DNA from 4 places in the Pararhizobium sp. LjRoot255 genome. Region 1 is predicted to be linked to each of the others. Evidence: riboswitches for the same ligand, from Rfam matches in the RefSeq annotation. Region 1 holds a riboswitch; each other region holds the start of a gene.
What was found. A riboswitch is a leader RNA that binds a small molecule or an ion and turns the genes downstream of it on or off. The one in region 1 is predicted to bind cobalamin.

Region 1 (5,327 bases):
TGCGGCTGATGGCGTCCGGGTTCGTCGCGTCGGCTGCAAGACCATAGACCGTCTCCGTCGGGATCGCCACCGGCAGGCCTTTCGCCAGCGTTTCGCAAGCCACCGCCAATGCGCGCTCCGGTTCGCTCCTTGTGTCGATGATGAGGGTCATGCAGCTTCCAAAAAATCGAGGGCCGTCCGAGAGGGCAGGGCTTTGCGGTTTCTATTACAGGGCTCGGCGGGATATTGCCAAGCGCATTCGGCGGGCCGCCCTGACTGTGTGCCCGATCGGTACACCTCCCCCCTTCAAGATTTCTTAAAATGCGACAGCTTCGATTAGCGGAGCTGAAAGTTGGGCATGCTAGATGTTGCGTTCTGCACCCTGCCGGAGCGCAAATGGCCAACAAGAAATCCATGCCGAACGACCTTGCCTTGCGCATCGCCACCGCCATGCACCAGATGGGCATCGACGCTGTCCCGAGAAATTACGAACTGGTGTACGAGGCCTATGCCGGCGCCAATCCCGAGCTGGTGCGGGACTTCATCGCGCTCGGCAAATACAAGTCGCAGGCCGCACTCGACGAACTCGGCCGCAAATACCTGCCGCACCACCATGAAGCGAGCGTCCTTGCGCGCTCGACGACGATCGTGCGCGACGAGATGAGCAACTTCATGAATTTGCTCTCGCGCGAAAAGAACTCGCTTGACGACTATGGCCGTCTGATCGGCGAGGCGTCGAAGGCGCTCGTCGTTTCGGACGAGGCAAGCCAGGCGGCGTTGAAGAACTCGATCCAGGCCCTGAAACGGGCAACCGAGCGGCAGGTCACGCACAATGCCGAGTTGGAACAGAGCGTCACGGCGCAATCCAACGTCATCGCCGGCGTCCAGAAGGAGCTTGCCGATTTCGAGGCGACGAAATTCTCGGATGCCGTCACGGGCCTGGCCAACCGCCGCGCCTTCAACAAGGCGCTCGCCAAGGTCTATGCCGATCCCGACCGGCCGCTTTCCTGTGGCGTCGCGATCGCCGAGCCGGACACCAGCCAGAGGCTGTCCGGCGAACAGGCCGCCGCGATCGCCGATCATCTCGCCCGCCATATCGGCGGCATCGCTCAGCAGGCCTTTCCGCCGAGCGAGCTCGCCGCGCGTTTCGACGGCGTCCGCTTCGGCTTTTTGATCAATGCGGGTGAGGAGCGGGAAGTTGTCCGCCTTATGGCGCTGCTGCGATCGGCTCTGCGCGGTGTCCATTTCAAGCACCCGAAAACCGGCCGCAGCCTTGGCAGTGTCACGCTCTCGGTCGGCGTGTGCATGTCGCGTGGTGCCGGCAATGCGTTCGATCTCGTCGGAACGGCCGAAAAGGCGCTGGCCAAGGCACAGGCCAAGGGTGGCGATAACACTGTCGTTCATGGAAGCGAGGACGAGCAGCCGACAGGGCGGGACTGGCTGATCTACAAGCGATAGGCGGCTGCCGCTACTGCATAATTCCTTAAATCGGATTCGATTTAAGGATAAAATTATGCAGCAGTTTCAATGTGCTACAGCGTCCTTTGCGCGTCAGGTTTGACGCGCGGCGCTGTAAGGCGTCAAAGGCTGTTGATGATCTTGCGGAGCCGTTCGTTGCAGGCGCCGAGCAAAAGCACGTTCTTCAAGGCTTCTTTCGGATCGCGGGTGCGAAACAGGAGGCCGTTCTCGTGGACGGTGCGGTTGAGCGTCAGCTTGCCTTCTTCCGCATCAAGTTCGGTCGCGACGGCAAAATACATCCGCGAATAGCCCAGCTTGATCTTCTCGAAGAAATGCTCGTTGGCGCCGATGTCGGAGAAGAAGTTGGCGATATAGAACGACCACCGGACATCGTCGAACTTGGCGAACTTCGTCCGCGCCGTGGTCACATGGCAATAGCCGAGATGCGGCCTGCCTGAAAGCGTGCGATGGAAAATCAGCTTCGGGAAGCGGATGGAGGCATGGAAGCCGTTGATGCGTTCGTGCGTCACCGTTCCCGCAGCCTCAAGCCTGCGGCCGGTGCGGGTGGCCACTTCCTGATGGGTCAGGTAGCGCTTTTCCTCGACGCTCCATTGCTGGGGCCGGTTGATACGCCCGGTGCGCAGGAACTCGGTGTGAACAGCTGATTTCGGCGATTGAACCGGTTTCTTGACGGAAGCAGCGTCGAAATATCGCAAGTTTGGCATCGGCCTGCACCAGGATTGCGCCAACGTGCTGATTGCACTGCGGCGGAAATATTTATGATGAAAAGCTACATTACGAGGGTTAATGCAGTCTTTCCGAGCATTACCCGCGCGCCATGGTGCGAGGCTTGCGCTTTCAACCGGGTTGTCGCGCCGCAATATGTCGCAAAGAGACGGTCTCTGCACAGAATTTGACAGTGCGTGACTGAAAAGGCGTCATCTGCCGAAAAATCAGGAGATACCATTGTTTCTGCTTATAAAATAGCCATCTTTCCGTCTGGAAACGCAACTGTGCGTGTGTCGTCATTCTGGAACCGGATGTCGCTAATCGGCGGCTGTCCGGCCGCGTCGGAAGATTAGATGAAGACACTCAAGGTGCCGCCTTTATAGGGAGGGCGGAGAATTGGGAAGCCGGTCGAAATCCGGCGCTGCCCCCGCAACGGTGGTGGAGCGAAACCTCGGCAAAAGGCCACTGGAGAGATCCGGGAAGGCGCCGCGACGGTCCGAAAGGACAGCTCCTGAGCCCGGAAACCAGCCTTGTGGCGAAATTGATGTCTTGGTTGCGGCGGGCAGCCGGAAGGCGAACCAGCATATCCACGCGCATTCCCGGCGCGGTGGTGGTTCCTTTCCTGCCCGCTTAACCGAAAAGTGGCGAGCACAAGGAAACGAACATGGATCTCCGCAGCGAAGTCCTCCGCAAACTCAAGACCCGCCGCGACGGGCACAGCCTGGAACAGGCATTCTACACCGATCCCGATCTCTACAAGCTCGACATGGAGCAGATCTGGTACAAGGACTGGCTGTTCATCGGTCATGACTGCGAAATCCCCAAGGCCGGCAACTATTTCACCGTCCAGGTCGGCGATTATCCGGTCGTCGTCGTCCGCGATCGCCAGGGCACCGTCCGGGCGCTCCACAATTCCTGCCGCCACCGCGGTTCGCGCGTCTGCGCCGGTCAGAAGGGCTCGTCGGCCAAGCTCGTCTGTCCCTATCACCAGTGGACCTACGAGCTTGACGGCAAGCTGCTGTTCGCCCGCCAGATGGGCGAGGATTTCGACAAGGCGCAGCACAGCCTGAAGCCGATCCATTGCGAAACCATCGGCGGCTACATCTTCATCTGCCTCGCCGACGAGCCGATGGATTTCCAGCCGATGCGCGACATGGTGTCGTCCTATGTGACGCCGCACAATCTGAAGGACACCAAGGTCGCCTTCGAAAGCACCATCATCGAGAAGGGCAACTGGAAGCTCGTCTGGGAAAACAACCGCGAGTGCTACCACTGCGCCGCCAACCATCCCGAACTCTGCCGCACTTATCCGGAAGCGCCGACCGCGACCGGCGTGCAGGGCGCCAAGGACGATCCGATCATCGCTGCCCATTGGGCGAAATGCGAAGCCGAAGGTCTGCCGAGCGAATTCAAAATGTCGCCGACCGGTCAGTTCCGCATTGCTCGCATGCCGCTGATCCAGGAGGCCGAGAGCTACACGATCTCCGGCAAGCGCGCCGTCAAGCGCCAGCTCTCCGACGATGTCAGCCAGAGCCACATCGGCACGTTGCTGATGTTCCACTATCCAAGCACCTGGAACCACATCCTGGCCGACCACGCCATCACCTTCCGCGTCCTGCCGCTCGGCCCTGAACTGACCCAGGTCACGACGAAGTGGCTGGTGCACAAGGATGCCGTCGAAGGTGTCGATTATAACCTCGAAGAACTGACGCATGTCTGGACCGAGACCAACGACCAGGATCGCCAGATCGTCGAGGAAAATGCCTTCGGCATCCGCTCGCCCGCCTATCAGCCCGGTCCCTATTCGCCGGAGCATGAAGGCGGCGTGATGCAGTTCGTCGAATGGTACGTCAATTTCATGCAGGATCGCCTGCATGGAGCCTCCACCCCTCTGGTCCGGGTCGCCTGACATGACGATTGCTTCATCCTTCCGGCACTTCGACGAATTGCTGCCGTTCAACGACCGGAAGCATCTCCTGGAATGTATCTCCGTCACCGCCGAGGCTCCGGATGTGATGACCTTCGGCTTCAAGGCCGACAAGGACAGCTGGTTCCGCTACCTGCCGGGCCAGTTCGTCACGCTCGAGCTGCCGGTTAAGCCGGACGATCCGGTGATGCGCACCTACACGCTGTCTTCGACGCCGTCGCGGCCCTTCTCGGTGGCCGTGACCGTCAAGGCACAGGCATCGAGCATCGGCACGCGCTGGATGTTCGAGAACCTGAAGCCCGGCATGAAACTGAAGGCCTTCGGTCCGCTCGGCGATTTCTCCTTCGTGCGCCATCCGGGCGAAAAATACCTGTTCATCTCAGCGGGCTCCGGCATCACGCCGATGATGTCGATGACCCGCTGGATGGCTGATTGCGCGCCACAGACCGATGTGACCTTCCTCTCCTGCGCCCGCCAGCCGGACGATCTGCTGTTCCGTGACGAGCTCGAGAACATCTCGCGCAACATGCCGAAGCTCAATCTCGGCTTTATCGTCGAGACGCATGCACCGCGCCACGGCTGGCACGGTCTGCGCGGCCGTATCGACACCGCGAAGCTTGCTCTGCTTGCGCCGGATTTCCGCGACCGCACCGTCTTCTGCTGCGGGCCGGAGCCGTTCATGCGCGGCGTGAAGTCCATGCTGGAAAGCGTCGGCTTCGACATGAACCGCTATCACGAGGAGAGCTTCCAGCCGGCGACGGCACCGGCGGCTGAAGACTTCGCGATCGGGGGAGGGACCGAGGTCGATGCCGCCGCCGTCTCCACCGTCACCTTCACGATGGCCGGCAAGGAGGCCAAGTGCCAGCCGGGCCAGACCATCCTGCAGACGGCTCGCGCCGCAGGTGTCCGCATCGGTGCCGCCTGCGAAGGCGGCCTCTGCGGCACCTGCCGCGTCATGAAGGTCTCCGGTGAGGTCGAGATGCACCATAATGGCGGTATCCTCGACGACGAGATCGACGAGGGCTACATCCTCGCCTGCTGTTCGCGGCCATTGGGGGATGTGCAGATCGAGGCCTGAGGGCAGGCTTGACCGGAGGGACATCTGAGGGTGGTGCCCCGGCATGGGGCATCAACACCAATCCATGAACCAGCCTGGCAGGAACAAGGGCGTGCCGCTGACGAAGCCCCGAAATCGGGCTGAGGACGCGGCTTACCTCGCCACCAGCGGAACGTC
Region 2 (5,327 bases), 2.8 Mb from region 1:
AACCCGCTCTACGTCCTGTCTTACTCGGACCAGACCGGCCGCCTGCGCGGTGCACTGCGACTGCTTCCGACACTTGGGCCAAACATGCTCGACGACACCTTCCCGATCCTGCTCGGTGACAATCCTGAGGTCCGCAGCGCCTCCATATGGGAATCCAGCCGTTTCTGCATCGACCCGGAGATTTCGCAGGATCGCGGTTCCAATCAGGTGACCATCGCCGCCGCGGAACTGATGTGCGGCGTCGGCGAACTCGGACTGTCCTCCGGCCTCAGCCACATCGTCACCGTGACGGATGTCTTCCTCGAGCGGATGTTCCGCCGCATGGGTTGCCCCGGCGAGCGGATCGGTGAACCGCAGCGCATCGGTTCCGTCTATGCGGTCGCCGTCGCCTGGGAAGTGACACGCGAACTGTTGGAGACGATGAGAGCCGTCGCCGAGATCGGCGGATCGGTGCTCGAACGGCCGATGTCGCTCGAAACCGCCCGCGCCGCCTAACGCCAGCTTCCGGAGGGCTGCGACCGCGGCTCTCCGGCCACATCGGCAGAATTTCCCGGGTTCGCGTTAACGCTGGCAAGCGGACTGCGTTGCACCTCTTTCGAATGGCGATATGATAGGCACATGGCTTGGAGCGCGGCAATAATCCGCCGCATCCGATAGAGTGCCGGTTCGCTCAGACGAGAGAAAACAGTGATTTTCCGTTCCGTTCGCTTCGCGGCGCTTATCGCTCCGCTACTTATTGCTATGACGGCCCCTGCCGACGCCTCGACGGTGTGCGAACGGCTAAATGCGCGCCTGTCGAACCTGCCGAAGATCGTCGCCTCCACTGCCAATCTGCGCGACTACACCGGCGCAATCGCACGGCAGAACCTTGATCTGCGCAAGGCGCGCAGCGACCGGCGGCGCCTTGGATGCAGTTCCGGTAGCGTGATCGTCGTGGGTGATCCGAACGAGGAGATCTGCGAGGCCCTCGACAGCGAAATCTCACAGATGGAAATCAAACTCGAAACGTTGAAGGCCCGCCGCGAAAACCTTGTCACCGGCGGCGATAGCGAAATCAGCCGCCGGCGGATTCTTACCGCGCTCTATGTCAATCGGTGCTTCGAAGAACAGGACGAAACGGTGGCTGCGGGCGAAGAGCCGGAAACGCACCGCAACATCCTGGAGGACCTGCCGCCGATCAGCGAAAGCGACCCGCCCCTGCGCGGCAGTACCGATGTCTTCGATTTCACCCATCCGGGTGACGACTATGGCGGCAGCCTGCGGACCCTGTGCGTTCGTACCTGCGACGGCGCTTTCTTCCCGATCTCGTCGCGCGCTACGCCCGCCGATTTCCTGCGCGATGCCGAGGCTTGCCAGCGCCGATGCCCGGGCGCGGAAACAGCGCTGTATTACCATGCGCTTGCGACTGAAGAGACTGATCAGATGGTCTCGGCGTCAACCGGCGAGCCCTATATCGAACTACCGACGGCTTTCGCCTATAAGACGCGTGACCTCGGTCAGCCCGGTCAGTGCGGTTGTGCGCCCGCCCGCCAGACCGCGACGAACCAGAGCACGCCGGCAGACAGCACCGGCGTTCTTGAAATCCGAACCCGCAAGGCTGACACAACGGAGGCAAAAGCTTTGGTTGCGGACCGTCCCTATGACCCGCAGAACAGCAAGGTACGCGTCGTCGGACCGCGCTTCCTGCCCTCTCAGGAATCGTCGATCGACCTGATGCATCCGGCCGGCCCCGGATACCAGCCGCAGCAGCCCAACTGATCACTCGCCCGGTTTGATCCCCCAGGCGTCGGCAAAGACCAGCTCGTCGAGCGGCAGACGCTGCCGCCAGCCCTTGATCGCCAGTTCGGGTTCCGCGTAGAGCTGATCGACATAGCCGAGGCAAAGCCAGGCAATGATCTCGATGTGATCGGGTATGCCGAGAACTGCCTTGATGTCGCGCTCATGGAAAATGCTGACCCAGCCGACACCGACGCCTTCGGCCCGCGCGGCAAGCCAAAGGTTCTGCACCGCGCAGACCGTCGAAAACGCATCCATGCGCGGATTATGTGTCCGGCCGAGAACGACCTTGCCGGCGCGGGTGGGGTCGCAGGTGATGCAGACACTCACCGGCGCCTTACGGATACCCTCGAGCTTAAGTGAGCGATAGGTATCGCGCGCGGCACCCTCGAACATCAGCGCCGCCTCCTCATTGGCCCGCCGAAAGGCTTCAAACACCTTCCGGCGCCTGTCTTCATCGCGCACGACAATGAAGTTCCATGGCTGCATGAAGCCGACTGATGGCGCGCTGTGGGCCGCGGCAAGCAGCCGAGCGATCACGTCATCCGGCAACGGCGTTGGCAGGAACTGATCCCGCACGTCGCGGCGGGTCTCGATGGCGCGGTAGACGGCGGCGCGCTCGTCCGATGAAAATGCCTCCGCCCTGACAAGGCGGTCTTGCGGTTCCGTTTGCATCGTTTGATCCCCAACAATGCGAAACCTCCCGCCGTCCGCGCGGGGCTGGTCTATCTCGTCAGGCCGGTCTTCTGACTGCGGATCAACCGGCCTTGCCGCCTTCCCAAATCACATGAGGATTTAGTGGCAGAATTCTGAAAATAATCAGAAATTCATTATAGCAAGAGCCGTCCCCGTCACAGCGTTGGGCACGTCCCGGACTTTCACCGGATTCCCGATTCTCCCGCTTTCGCAGGCACCTGAACCAAACCGATAAAGGCATAGTGGGCCGCCGAATGCAAGCGGCCCCGCCTGTTCTCTTTACAAGGCGGCAATCGGATGCGGCGAACCATCATAGGCGCCCCAGATCGACTGGTCGAAGCAGATGACCGATCCGGTCATCAGGCCGGATTCGGCCGACGACAGATAGGCACAGGCCCGCGCCACTTCGGCAGGATCGACGAGACGGCCGAAGGGCTGGGTTGCCGCCGCCTTTTCAAGCCAGTCGCTGGCAGCCCCGTGAAACTCGCGCTGGATGCGATCCTCGCCTTCCGACGCCATCCAGCCGATGTTGAGGCCATTGACGCGGATGCGGTTACGCAGCACCGCATAGGCGGTGTTCTTGGTCAGCGTTTCCAGCGCCCCCTTGGAAGCGCAATAGGCGGAAATGAAAGGCTGGCCGGCCTTGGCCGACATCGAACCGATATTGACGATCGTTCCCTCGATCTTTTGCCGCCGCATGATCTTGATCGTCTCCTGCATCAGGAAGAACGGCGCACGCACGTTGACGGCGAACATGCGGTCGAACAGTTCCGGGCTTGTATCGATGATGGTGCCGCGGTCGGTAATCGCAGCCGCATTCACCAGTGCGTCGACACGGCCGAACTGCGCGTCACAGGCGGCGACTACCTTGCGAGCATCCTCCACCTTTCCGAGATCGGCCTGTACGTACACCAGTTTGGTACCCGTCGCCTTACCGATCTCGGCCGCCTTGGCCTCGCCTTTCGCGGCATTGCGCCCACAGATGACGATGCCTGCAGCTCCCCGCTCGGCAAACAGCGCCGCAATCGTTGCCCCGAGCCCCTGCGTGCCACCGGTCACGATGGCAATCTTGCCGTCGAGCCGCCCATAATCCTTGCTCATTCCGTTCCTCCATTTTTTGATATCCATGACCGGAAAAACGTCCGCCCGGAACCGGACGAAAGTTTGAAATATTTGGCGAGTTTGGCATCAGCTCAGCTTCTTCTGCGCCTGTGCCGCAAGCGCGGCAGCGAAGGTCTCCGCCTTCCACCCGCCGGACAGCGCCTCATGCATCAACTGCGCCTGCGTCTTCGGTGCCAGACCGCCGAGCGGCGGGTCGCGGTCCAGATTGGTCGGGAAGGAATAGCCTTCCGCGCAGGACGCGATCGCATTGGCCGCCTGCGCAACCGATAGACGGCCATCGGCCAGCATGGCTTTCAGGGCCGGATAGAGCACTGCACTCATCCGCTCGCGGTTAACCGTCTCCATCGCCCGGCCGAAGGCGGAGGAAACCTGCAGCAGATTGGCGACCCGCTTGATGCCGGCCGAACGATTGGTGCCGGCAGCGTGGAAGAGCGCCGGGTTGAAGAACACCAGATCCCCCTTCGACAGCGGTAGCTGCACATGGTTCCTATCGAAATAGTCGCGAAATTCCTGTCGCGTCAGTGCCAGATAGCCCGGCACATAGGTTTGGCTGTAGGGCAGGAACAGCGTCGGCCCGCTTTCGAGCGGCATGTCGCAGTGCGCAACCGCACCCTGCAAGGTGAGCACCGGCGACAGCCTATGTACATGAGCCGGAAATTGCTCGATCACAGCGGATGTCTGGAAGCCGAGATGATAGTCGCGATGCGCCGATTGCGCCGCGCCGCCCGGATTGACCCGGTTGACCTGCGCCGTCATCTGATAGCTCGGTCCAAGCCAGGCTTCGCTGACCAGCGCAATCAGCGCATTGCCGTAATAGGCCGCGAAATTCTCCGGATCCGTCAGGCAGTGCTTTTCCAACGAATTCCAGATGCGGTCATTGGCGCCAGGCTTGGCAAAATGGTCGCCGCCGCCGGTATTGGTGCGACGCTGCTCGTTGATGATCTCGTCGAAGATGCCACTTGCCGCATCGATGACCGCCGTATCCTCAAAAGCCCGCTTCAGAACGACGACGCCCGGCCCGGTCGCGAAGGCCTCGCAGATCTCCGCCAGCACCGCACGGCGTCTCTCCTCGCTCGACGCCGCCTTCAGAACGCTGGCACCGTCATAAATCAGCACGTTTTTCTCAACACGTGCAGCATGCGGATAGTCGCCGCGTTGGGTGGTTTTCTCCACTTCGGCGCGGAAATCCTCCAGATCACAGGCCGCCGCCGTTAGCCACACTCGATCGGCGCGCTGCCTCAGGACATTGTCGGTCTTCATCTTTTTTCCTCCCGCTGGATGCCGTTCGATGGCTTGACTATACGCGGCGAAGAAATCCGATATAGAGCAGGAATCCATCAAAAATCCATCAGAGCGAAACCAAATGACCCGTGAGTTTCTGGTCCAGGATATCGCCTTCCGGGCCGGCTTGAGCACCGCCACCGTCGATCACGACCTGAACGGCCGCCAAGGTGTTCGCACGCAGACCAGACTGCGTGCACGCCGCCATCCGCGAATTGGAAAAACAACAGGCAGGCATGGAGGGGCGGAAATTCGGCATCGATATCGTCATGGAAGCGTCGGAGCGATTCACGAACGCTGATGAATGGGCATTTCCCGTTCCCCTGTTTTAGAAAAACAATAGGATCGGGAATGGTTGCGCACAAGGCTCAGACACAATCACCGAAAGGCGTATTTCATACCGCTCAGGGCACCGGCTCATACCTGACGAAGGCGAACGCCCTGCCGTCAGG
Region 3 (5,327 bases), 2.7 Mb from region 1:
GGCGGCGCCTCGCCGAAAATCGCCTCCAGCGTGCCGATCGACACGGCGTCCTTGAGGCTCGAGACGAAGACCGGCAGGACGCTCATTTCCTCGGCAGCGAGCGTCTCGATCAGGGCCTCGACGGGTTTGGTTTCGCCGCTCTGGACGAGGGCTCGGTAGAAGCAGAGGGCGACGATGGGCGTACCGTTTCGCGCTTTCGGATGGGTGGAGGCTTTACCCCCCTCTGCCCTGCCGGGCATCTCCCCCACAAGGGCGGAGATCGCTGGAGCGCGCGCTCCCGCCTCCAATGAACTTGCAACAATCTCGAAACCTACGTTGGGCTGCCCCAGTTGCCGCGGGTCAATCTCCCCCCTTGTGGGGGAGATGTCAGCAAAGCTGACAGAGGGGGGTAGCTCTCCACTCGTGACGAACCCAACCGCATTCTTCCATGCCTCGACGCCGATAACACCTTCGCCCGGCCACCAGATACCGGCCTTGAGCAACGGCGCGGCAGGTTCCGGTTTCTCCGAACCGCCGATCAGCGCCTCGGCATAAGCGAGCAGCCGCGCCATGTTGTCGGCACCGCCCTCGGTGAAATAGGCCCACATCCGGGTGCGGTCCTCGGCGGAAACCGTCGAAAACGGTTCCAGGCCCGGATCCGGCTTGTCGTGGCCAGGCAGGACGGCGATCTGGAATTTGTGCGTGACGGCAGCGGCATGCAACGCTTCCAGCACATACTGGAAATAGCTGGCGCCGCCGAGCGGGCGGACGATGATCAACGTTGCATGCCGTGCGGTGCGCTCGACATAGGTATCGACCGACATCGGGTGCTTCAGGGTCAGAAGGCTTGCGACCCGCAGGCTGGATTTGCCCTGCCGCACGCGGTGCGCGGCGGCGACCGCCGAAAGCTCGGTGTCGGCTGCGGACAGGAACAGGATATCGGCAGGCGACTGGCCGAGGTCGATCGCTTCCTCGCCATCCGAAATGGTGCCCTTCTGGGCTAGGAGGAGATGCATGGCATTCTCCGGGGGCCGAAGTACCCCCCTCTGTCACTGCGTGACATCTCCCCCTCAAGGGGAGAGATCGGGAGCAAGCGGAACCTATAACCACGCAACTTTTTTGAATGCGAGGTTGCCCCAGCCAATCTCCCCCCTTGAGGGGGAGATGTCCGACAGGACAGAGGGGGGTATGCCGCAATCACCATTCTCTAAACCGCCGCAGCGATGGCGGCGCGCACGGCCGTCTCATCCATATCGTGCAGGCCGATGACGACGAGGCGGGTGCCGCGCGTCTCGCCCGGCGCCCAGGCGCGGTCGAAATACTGGTCGATGCGGGCGCCGACGGCCTGGATCAGGAGGCGCATCGGCTTGCCGGGCACGTCGGCGAACCCCTTAATCCGCAGCACGTCATGTTTCCCGATGACGGTCTTCAGTTTTTCGACGAAGCCCGCCGGATGAGCGATCGCACCGAGTTCGACGACGAAGCTGTCGAATTCGTCGTGATCGTGCTCCTCGCCATTTTGATGCTCCCTCTCGTGATGGGATTTGCGGTTGGCGATATCGCTTTCGCTGCCGACGCCCAGACCGAGAAGCACGGCCGCCGAAACCTCGCCGTTCTTCGCCTCGATCATCGACGGCTTGCGGCTGGTGCGGGCGGCAACCTCGTTGCGGACGAAAGCGAGGCCGGTCGAATCGAGCAGGTCGGTCTTGTTGAGAACGATCAGGTCGGCGGCTGTGAGTTGGTCTTCGAACAGCTCCTCGATCGGGCTTTCGTGATCGAGATTGTCGTCCTCGACGCGCAGGGCATCGACCTTGTCGTGGTCATCGGCAAACCGGCCGGCGGCAACCGCAGCACTGTCAACGACGGTAATGACGCCATCGACGGTGACTTCGCTGCGGATGTCCGGCCAGTTGAAGGCAGCGATCAGCGGCTGCGGCAGCGCCAGACCGGAGGTTTCGATGATGATGTGGTCCGGGCGGTTCTCGCGTTCGAGCAGCTTCGTCATGGTCGGGATGAAATCGTCGGCGACGGTGCAGCAGATGCAACCATTGGTCAGTTCGATGATGTCGTCCTCGCTGCAGGCTTCGGCACCGCAGCCCTTCAGCACGTCGCCATCGACACCGAGATCGCCGAACTCGTTGATGATCAGCGCGATACGCCGGCCGTTGGCATTCTCCAGAATGTTGCGGATCATCGTCGTCTTGCCGGCGCCGAGAAAGCCGGTGATGACGGTTGCCGGGATCTTGCCGTGGGCGGTTTTTGCGGTGGTCATGGATCAACCCTTCATTTTCAGCGGCAATCCGGCCGCGATAAAATAGACTTCCGCGGATTTCTCCGCAACGAACTGGTGCAGCCGACCGGCATGATCGCGAAAGTCGCGCGCCATGCGGTTTTCCGGCACGATGCCGAGCCCGACCTCGTTCGAAACGAACACCAGCCGCGCCCGCGCCTGCGGCAGCCAGGCGGCCAGGTTCTGAAATTCCGCCGCCATATTGCGGTTTTCCATCATGAGATTGGTGACCCAGAGGGTCAGGCAATCGATCAGGATGACACGGTCGGGCGCGTCGATCGCTTTCAGACAGGCGGCAAGTTCAAGAGGCTCCTCATGCGTCTGCCAATCCAGCCCCCGCCGGTCGCGATGCTCGTCAATCCTTGCCTGCATCTCGCCGTCCCAGGCCCTTCCGGTCGCGACGTAATGCATGCCGAGACCCGACGCTATCGCGAATTTTTCAGCGAAGGAGGATTTTCCTGAACGGGCGCCGCCAAGGACCAGCACAGGTCCCGCTGTCGTCGATGTCATGGAACGATCCCAGCCTTAATGTTCGCCGGGAAATACGCAGGCGCTGAGGCGAGAAACGCAAGAATGGCCGCTGGGGAAACGGAACGAAAAAGCCATGACAACCTCCGTGCTGGCATCGGGAGCGTCTCTCCCTGGATCGGGCACGATGCCCTGCGGATGGCAGGTCTCCTGGCTCACGGCGTCACGGACCTTTTCAAGGCCCGAACGGGTCCGCCTCGCCTTCCCGAAGTTTTCGCGCCAGATTGCGTGACCGCAATCGACGGGCATCACGAAGAGGTGGACGATTCGTAGAAATAGAGGCGTCCGGCCCCGGCTGATCATGATGCCACTCCAGTGGCTTCTCCGGTTGGACCGGCCATTCCGCAGGACGCACCGCGCGGCCTGTCCGAATACCGGCTTTCCCGGATGGCGAACCCTGACCGTTCTACAGTCGCGGGGTCGGCTGCGATAAGAATGCCCGGCTTGGGTCCATTCCTTCACATTCCCATTTACTCCCGAACCGAAACGCCGGTCCGGGAACCATCCAATGGCTGATGATTAGGCGCTCCGCCGGACCCTGTCAATTGAAACACCGGCCGCCACGAAAACGTCACGGCATCAGAGAATCGAGCCATCGCGGGTCGAGAACGGCTTCCAGTTCGATTGCGACATCATCGAGCGCCCGATCAACGGATTGACGATAGTTTTCGCCGCCGCCTTCGATGCCGAAACTTTTGAGAAGCGCAGCGCGATAGGCGTCGCTGGTGAAGAGCCCATGCAGATAGGTGCCGCTGACCTGGCCGTCCGCCGAGACGGCACCGTCCGCCCGGCCGTCGATGATCACGGCAGGACGAGCGCAGTCCGATCCGGTCGTCCGGCCCAAATGGATTTCGTAGCCCTCCAGAGCCACATCATAGATGGCGGAGCGCGCGCTGCTGTTGCGCACTGTCTTTTCAGGCGCCATTTCTGTTTCGACGGAAAGAAGGCCCAGGCCCTCGATCTCGCCCACATTTCCCTCGATGCCGTGCGGGTCGGTGACGCGCTCGCCCAGCATCTGGTAGCCGCCGCAGATGCCGATGACGCGGCCGCCGCGCCGCACATGCGCCTGAAGATCACGGTCCCATCCTTGAGCGCGAAAATCGGAGAGATCGGCGATCGTCGCCTTCGAGCCCGGGATGACCACCAAACCGGCATCGGCCGGAATGCGTTCTCCAGCGCGGACGAAGACCAGATCGACCTCCGGTTCAGCGGCCAGCGGGTCGAGATCGTCGAAATTAGCGATGCGCGAGAGCACGGGGACGGCAACCTTCAGCGCCTTGCCGCCACCTCGCGCCAGCCTTTCCAGCACGACGGAATCCTCGGCAGGCAGCCGGCCTGCACTTTTCAGCCAGGGCACGACGCCGAAACACGGCCAGCCGGTGAAGCCCTGGACAGCTTTGATCCCATCGTCGAAAAGCGAAACGTCGCCTCGGAACTTGTTGATGATATAGCCACTGATCATCCGCCGGTCTTCATCAGACAGGATCGTGTGGGTGCCGACCAGCGATGCAATGACACCACCGCGGTCGATATCGCCGACAAGCACAACGGGAACGTTGGCGCGGGTGGCGAAGCCCATATTGGCGATGTCGCCGGCGCGAAGATTGATCTCGGCGGGCGATCCTGCCCCTTCAACGACAACAAGATCACGCCCGCCGCCGACCGTTTCGAAGCTTTCCATGACGGCGGCCATCAGCCTCGGCTTCAGGGCCTGATAGTCCCGTCCTCTCGCCTGCCCTGCCACCTTGCCCTGCACGATGATCTGGCTGCCGGTTTCAGACTGGGGTTTTAGGAGAACCGGGTTCATGTGAACCGAAGATGGTATCCGCGCGGCCATCGACTGCAGCCACTGGGCACGACCTATCTCGCCGCCGTCATCCGAAACGGCAGCGTTGTTGGACATGTTCTGCGGCTTGAACGGAGCAACCTTTACCCCACGATTGGCCATGAGGCGGCAAAGGCCCGCCACGAGTACCGTTTTTCCGACATCGGAGCCGGTTCCCTGAAGCATGATCGTCTTTGTCATGACGTCTCGTCTAGCATCGCCGCCGCCACAAGCAAAGCCATGTTTTGTCGCATTTTTGCCGCCTTTTCAGCCGCCCTTTCACGCCGTATTACAGAACGCAGCAAGCCTTGTACAGCTTCACCGCCGGACTATCCGGAAAACGACATCGCACGGCGAAAACGATTGTTGCGTTGCGCAAGAACAGGCGTATATGAGCATCAATCAGATCACCGAGCGCAAGTGCTCTACCCCCGAGGTCACTCCCAGTGTTGTTCATCTTCAGCAAGCCCAATTTCGTGCAGATCGCCTGGAACTCCAAGGCACCGGAAAGCCAGTCGCGCATTCGCAACACCGTAATGCCGGCACCGTTCGGCCCGCTCGGTTTCATCAGGACGCGCAGCGTCGGCTGATTCATTTCCTCCCGGACGACGACTTAAACCGCGCCTCACCACCGGCGCGGTTTTTCTTTTGCCGGAATGCACGCTCGAAATCTTCCTGGCCCAAAACGCGAAAACCGCACCCGCC
Region 4 (5,327 bases), 2.4 Mb from region 1:
CGCCGGTCGATCTTCAGTCGCCGCGGCTTCACCTTCATCAGCCCGATGATCGAGGCATGGCCCGAGCCGAAATCATCGATCTCGATGTCAATGCCCATATTCTTCAGCGCGGCGACATTGGAAAGTACGCCTTCCTCGCTTTCGTCGAGAAAGATCGTCTCGAGCAGTTCGAATGACAGCGTATCCGGCTCGACATCCAGTTGCTGCAACTCGTCGATCAAAAGCGGATCGGACAGCCGTGCTGCCGAAACATTCACCGCGATCCGTGGAACGCGCAGGCCGTGCCGCATCCAGGCACGGCGATCCTTCAACGCCGCCTGCAGGATTGCGGCATCCAGATCATCCAGCATGCCGAGATTTCCCGCGACATCGATGAATTCGCCCGGCAACAGAACCCCGCGTTTCGGATGGCGCCACCGCGCCAAAGCCTCTAAGCCGACGATGCGGCGTGTCCGCGCATCGACCTGCGCTTGGTAAAAGGGAACAAACTCTCCCTTCTCCAGGCCGCGCGCAAATTGCTTGGCAACGCGGCGCTCGTTGTTGAGCTGCGCCTTGAGGTGCGCCGAGAACACCTCCACCCTGCCCCGGCCAAGTTTCTTGGCGCGATGAAGGGCGATATCGGCTTCCGCAAGCAGGCTGGTGATATTTCTACCGGTGGCGGAAGCCAGGCCGATCGAGGCACCGGTGCGCAGCACTTCGTCATTGTGCCATATCGATTGCTTCAATTGCTGCGCCAGCCGTTCGGCAACCGTCTTCAAGTCTTCGACGGAGTTGAAGTTTGCAACAAGAACCGCAAATTCGTCGCCGCCTATGCGGGCGACGAAGGCGTTATTCGGCAATGTGGCAACAATCCGGCCGGCGATCGATTTCAGGACATCATCGCCCACCGAATGCCCGGCCGTGTCGTTGATCTGCTTGAACCGGTCGAGGCCGATATGAAGGATGGCGAGCTTTTCCAGCCCGGCATCCTCTGAAAGTTCCCCTAATCTGCGATCGAAGAAGCTACGGTTCGGCAGCCCGGTCAGGTAGTCGTGTTCGGCCGCGTATTCGATCCTCCGGGCGCTCGCCTCAAGCTCAACTGCGCGTTTTTCGGCAATGGCCTTCTGCCGCTGCAGTTCCCGATTGAGCAGCACATCCGCCGTCACGTCCCATTCCACGCCGATGAAGGTGATATTTCCGTCTTGCTCGAAGCAATGCGCCCTGGAGCGGAGATAGCGAACTTTACCGTCCGGTAGAACAATGCGATACTCTGACGAGTAGTTGCCTTTGCTCTTGATGGCATAGTTGAAATCCGCCTCGGCCTGCTCCCGGTCATCCGGATGGACCGCCTTGATCCAGAACGCCGCCTTGACGCGCTTGTTTGTCCTGCCGGTTCCATAGAGCAGGTGCATCTGCTTGTCCCAGACGACCTCATCCTTCTGCGTATCGTGTTCCCATACGCCGATCCGGGAGGCGTCAAGCGCGAGCTCCAGTCTCCGAAGAATATTCTGAAATTCCTGTTCGGACCTCGCCGCCTTCATTGTTTTCTCTATGAATGATTCTTTCCATACGGACGTGCGCGGCATTCTGCCGCAAGGTTCCTAAAGAAATATTGCCTCACAAAAACGCGAAATGTAATCCGCAATACAATCAACTATTCAGTGCTATTTCACAACAAATAGCCGTACACCGTGTAATTTGCGCTTAACCTGGAAAGATACATGTGCAAGCGAACTTGCGCAAATGGTGACGGCAAAGCGGCATCGCACGTCGTAACCTCGAATTGACATGAGCAGGGCGACATCATAATCATCGTCGATCAATTGGTTCCCTTGGAAGCGAACGTTTCCGGGGAGTAAATGGGAACGTGACGGATGGACCCATGCTGGGCATCTCAATCACGGCCGACCCCGCGACTGTAGAGCGGTCGGAATTTGTCATGCCGGTTAATCCGGCAAAAGCCACTGCGGCGGCGGGCCTGGCCCGCACCTTGGGAAGGCGAGACAGGTTCACTTGGTGCAAGCACCTGACGCCGCGAGCCAGGAAACCTGCCGGTTGATAAAGGGCATGGTGCCCATTTGGTGGGAAGTTTCCCACGCGCCATCACGGAGGTTGTCATGGCTACGTCTACAGTTTCGAGCATCCCGCTCTCCCTCAACGACCGCATCACCGCCGGTATCCTCGCCCTTCTGATCGGCGGATTCCTGGTTTTCGGCGCCGGTCTCGCGAATTCCGCAGTGCTGCACGACACCGCACACGACGTTCGCCACTCCTACGGTTTTCCCTGCCATTGATCGGCTGATGTGAGAAGCCGCGCGCTTTTCGCATTCAATCCGGCAACAGAATGCGGGTTTCCATGGAAACCATGCATCGATGGTACATGCGCCCGTGCTGCGGTACCGGGCGGCATTTGCCGTGGGGTTTTCAAACATAGCAAGCCAGAGAGCGTTGACGAGCATCCGCTCCGCTTGAACCTGGGGGGTATCGAAATGATTGTCAAAACGCTTCTGGCCGCGTTGGTGGCCGGACTGATTGCGGGTGTCTTTACGACGGTGGCGCAGACTGCGCGGGTCGTTCCGATCATCCTTCATGCCGAAGAATATGAGGGCAAGGAGCCCGCGACGGAACAGCCCGGCGGCACAGACAGGCAGCAACAGCACTCGTCGCTCAAGCAGACAACCACGATCGGCGAAATACTTGCGGCATTCTCTCCAATCACGCCGGCCTACGCCCATGAGGGCGAGCATGAAGACGAAGGCGGCATCATGTTTGGCATGAGCCGCTTTTCAGGAACCTTGCTCGCCAATCTCGTGACCGGCACAGGTTTCAGCCTGTTGCTGACCGGCATCAGCCTGCTGATCGGCTATCCCATCACGCTTCGCAACGGCGTCCTCTGGGGCGCTTGCGGTTGGCTGGCGGTCCACATGCTGCCTGCCATCGGCCTGCCACCGGAATTGCCCGGCTTTCCAGCTGCCGACCTGCATGACCGGCAGATATGGTGGATGGCGACGGTCTTGCTCTCCGGCGCAGGCCTCTATCTCCTTGCGCTGCGCCGCGAAATCGCTGCGAAAATCGCCGGCTTGGTCGTCCTCGCGGCGCCGCATATCTACGGCGCGCCGCAGCCTGCGGATATTTCGAGCCCGGTTCCGGCCGTTCTCGGCGCCGAATTCGCTGTCGCCGCGCTGGCAACCGCGCTCGCCTCGTGGATCGTGCTCGGCCTTGTCTCGGGCTTTTTCAACGACCGCTTCCTGAAATCGGCGTAACGAACCGGCTTGCAATCTTAGCCGCCTGCGCGTTCAAGATGGGCGCGCAGGCGGCACCTTTGCGTCTTCTCGTCGAGAAGCACGCAGACATCGCAAAAGGTCCCACCATCCGTTCGGTAATACAGGCAGCAACCGCTTCTGAGCCGAAAATTGCGCTCGACCGGCACGCCATCCATGATCGCGGCGACCTTTTGATAGCGCAATGCGTCTGACTTCAGCGGCGAACCTTCGGTGTTGACGATCGCGAGCGCCGAAACCATCGCTTGTTCCTCTTGCGCCGATGCCGCACCTATTTCGAGAAAAGCACCGGCAATGCCGTCGGCGGCCAGCCGCCATTGTGCAACCGATGACAAACCGGTACGGGCCTTCACCGTTTCGACAACCGGCACAAGGCTGGCAACGAAGCTGTCGTGAAACAGAGGTGCATTGTCACGGCCACGGCGAAAATGGCGGAAGCGAAAATGAAAGCGGCGGGCATCGGATGGGCAGGCCAGCGCACCCTCGCCCGCGTTCTTCGGGGCGTACGGTTCAAAACGGAAAGCGAGGCTTCCCGGATCGAGATCCGGCACCAGACCGGTCCTCAGATAAAGAGCACCGGCAGCGATGCTGAGTTGGTGGCTGTAGAAGGCGACCAGATGGGCGCCCTTGGTGCGATCATCCATTCCTGCCGCAAACCGGCCTTGGTAGTGCAAGAGATCGGCGATCTCGGCACTGTCATTGCGCCATACGTCGGTCACCAACGGAAAATCCGCGCCGTCACCGGCAAGGGAGGCTGCAACTTGCGGAAATCGCTGCGCCTGCCAGGCCATAGCCGCTTGCGCGTCCTCTTTCCACGGAGAGGCCGGCCAACCGCCGGTATCTGTGTTCTTGTCCAAAGGCGCCGCCTTTTCCATGCCGGCTGCCCGTTTATCTCAAAGCCAGCCGCCGGAGAAGCCTGCTCGTTTCAAGCCACGCCGAATGATCGGCAATTCCCGCATCAGGTTCCAGATGAGGCCGGTGCGATGATTTTCGATCATCATCAACAGGATGCCCTGGTCAAGTCCGACGCTGCGATTGTTGAGCCATCCTTCGGCCGTCTTGCCGGGAACGCTTGGATTGAAACTGCCGAGAAACCGCCCTTCCTCGATCACCCCGGGATAAGTCAAGACGATATGGCGGGCAGCCGCGATCGCAGCCTTCGGCTCGAACGGCAGGCAGGCGAGCGGCGCCCAGGGCGCGATCGTGCCGTCGTCCGGTCCGAACGGCACACCGCGCGCCGTATAGCCAGAAAACCGCTGGTGGCGGCCATCCTGCAGACGGCGCGGCCGCAAGGGGCCGTCGCAGGAAGTCAGCCCCCACATATCGGCACCGTAGCCGGCAAAGCCGCCAGGATTGCTGAGCGCATAATCGCGCTGCACGGCAATCGCCCGCCGGGTGTTTTCGAAATAATCTGTGTCCTTCGCCGCGACGGCTGCGTCGCGAATGCCGCGGAAATCGATCCAGGCATGCGAAAAAAGATGAATGAACAGCGGTCCGGCATAGAGGAACGGCTTTCCTTCCACCGTCATCCAGTCGAATTTCCCGGCAAAGGCATCGTAGCTTTCCCTGCCGATCGGATAGGAAGGAGAGGCAAGCGCCAGAACATAGAGGATGTGCGCTTCGCTGTAGGATTCCCAGCGATGAGGTAGAAAGCCGCTCCGCGGTTTCCAGCCGAGCCAGAATGCCCCTTTACCGTCGAGCGCCCAAGCCCAGTTGGCGCGGGCATAGAGCATCGCCGCAAAGGAGCGTATCTCAGCCTCGACCTCATCTTCCTGGTTGAAATAGGCCGCGGCCGTCAGCATGCCGGAGATAAGAAGGGCGCTGTCGATCAGCGACAACTCGCTGCGCCACGTCCGCTGCCCGGTCCTCATGTCGAGGAAATGGTAGTAGAGCCCCTTGTATCCCGTCGCGCTTTTATCGCGGCTTTGCGGGCTTTGCGCGAAGAAGCGCAGTGTAGCCAGTGTCCTTGCCGCCGCATCCTGCCGGCTCATCCAGCCCCTCTCGACGCCGACCGGATAGGCGGAAAGGCCAAACCCCGTCGCTGCGATGCTGGACGGGGCGCCGGGG

Region 2: it holds a riboswitch for cobalamin, as region 1 does, so the genes downstream of both, bluB (5,6-dimethylbenzimidazole synthase) here and ACSQ2W_RS03015 (aromatic ring-hydroxylating oxygenase subunit alpha) in region 1, are expected to answer to the same signal.
Region 3: it holds a riboswitch for cobalamin, as region 1 does, so the genes downstream of both, cobU (bifunctional adenosylcobinamide kinase/adenosylcobinamide-phosphate guanylyltransferase) here and ACSQ2W_RS03015 (aromatic ring-hydroxylating oxygenase subunit alpha) in region 1, are expected to answer to the same signal.
Region 4: it holds a riboswitch for cobalamin, as region 1 does, so the genes downstream of both, ACSQ2W_RS14545 (CbtB domain-containing protein) here and ACSQ2W_RS03015 (aromatic ring-hydroxylating oxygenase subunit alpha) in region 1, are expected to answer to the same signal.

What each region holds. Positions count from the first base shown of each region.
Region 1 covers NZ_CAXUPQ020000001.1:581,630-586,956, reverse strand. The annotation lists gene ACSQ2W_RS03030 (L-threonylcarbamoyladenylate synthase) at 1-151, opposite strand, end outside; gene ACSQ2W_RS03025 (GGDEF domain-containing protein) at 376-1,437, shown strand; gene ACSQ2W_RS03020 (DUF6656 family protein) at 1,560-2,162, opposite strand; cobalamin riboswitch at 2,516-2,713, shown strand; gene ACSQ2W_RS03015 (aromatic ring-hydroxylating oxygenase subunit alpha) at 2,831-4,075, shown strand; gene ACSQ2W_RS03010 (2Fe-2S iron-sulfur cluster-binding protein) at 4,077-5,171, shown strand.
Region 2 covers NZ_CAXUPQ020000001.1:3,423,752-3,429,078, reverse strand. The annotation lists gene ACSQ2W_RS16440 (acyl-homoserine-lactone synthase) at 1-495, shown strand, start outside; gene ACSQ2W_RS16435 (DUF2865 domain-containing protein) at 688-1,758, shown strand; gene bluB (5,6-dimethylbenzimidazole synthase) at 1,759-2,451, opposite strand; cobalamin riboswitch at 2,496-2,709, opposite strand; gene ACSQ2W_RS16425 (SDR family oxidoreductase) at 2,752-3,573, opposite strand; gene ACSQ2W_RS16420 (phytanoyl-CoA dioxygenase family protein) at 3,661-4,854, opposite strand; partial or broken gene ACSQ2W_RS16415 (helix-turn-helix domain-containing protein) at 4,958-5,189, shown strand; gene ACSQ2W_RS16410 (TolB family protein) at 5,280-5,327, opposite strand, start outside.
Region 3 covers NZ_CAXUPQ020000001.1:3,290,716-3,296,042, reverse strand. The annotation lists gene cobN (cobaltochelatase subunit CobN) at 1-995, opposite strand, end outside; gene cobW (cobalamin biosynthesis protein CobW) at 1,187-2,251, opposite strand; gene cobU (bifunctional adenosylcobinamide kinase/adenosylcobinamide-phosphate guanylyltransferase) at 2,255-2,779, opposite strand; cobalamin riboswitch at 2,921-3,318, opposite strand; gene ACSQ2W_RS15805 (cobyric acid synthase) at 3,369-4,823, opposite strand; gene ACSQ2W_RS15800 (hypothetical protein) at 4,912-5,217, opposite strand.
Region 4 covers NZ_CAXUPQ020000001.1:3,012,356-3,017,682, reverse strand. The annotation lists gene ACSQ2W_RS14550 (bifunctional diguanylate cyclase/phosphodiesterase) at 1-1,520, opposite strand, end outside; cobalamin riboswitch at 1,787-2,049, shown strand; gene ACSQ2W_RS14545 (CbtB domain-containing protein) at 2,097-2,273, shown strand; gene ACSQ2W_RS14540 (CbtA family protein) at 2,469-3,242, shown strand; gene ACSQ2W_RS14535 ((2Fe-2S)-binding protein) at 3,260-4,117, opposite strand; gene ACSQ2W_RS14530 (glucoamylase family protein) at 4,154-5,327, opposite strand, start outside.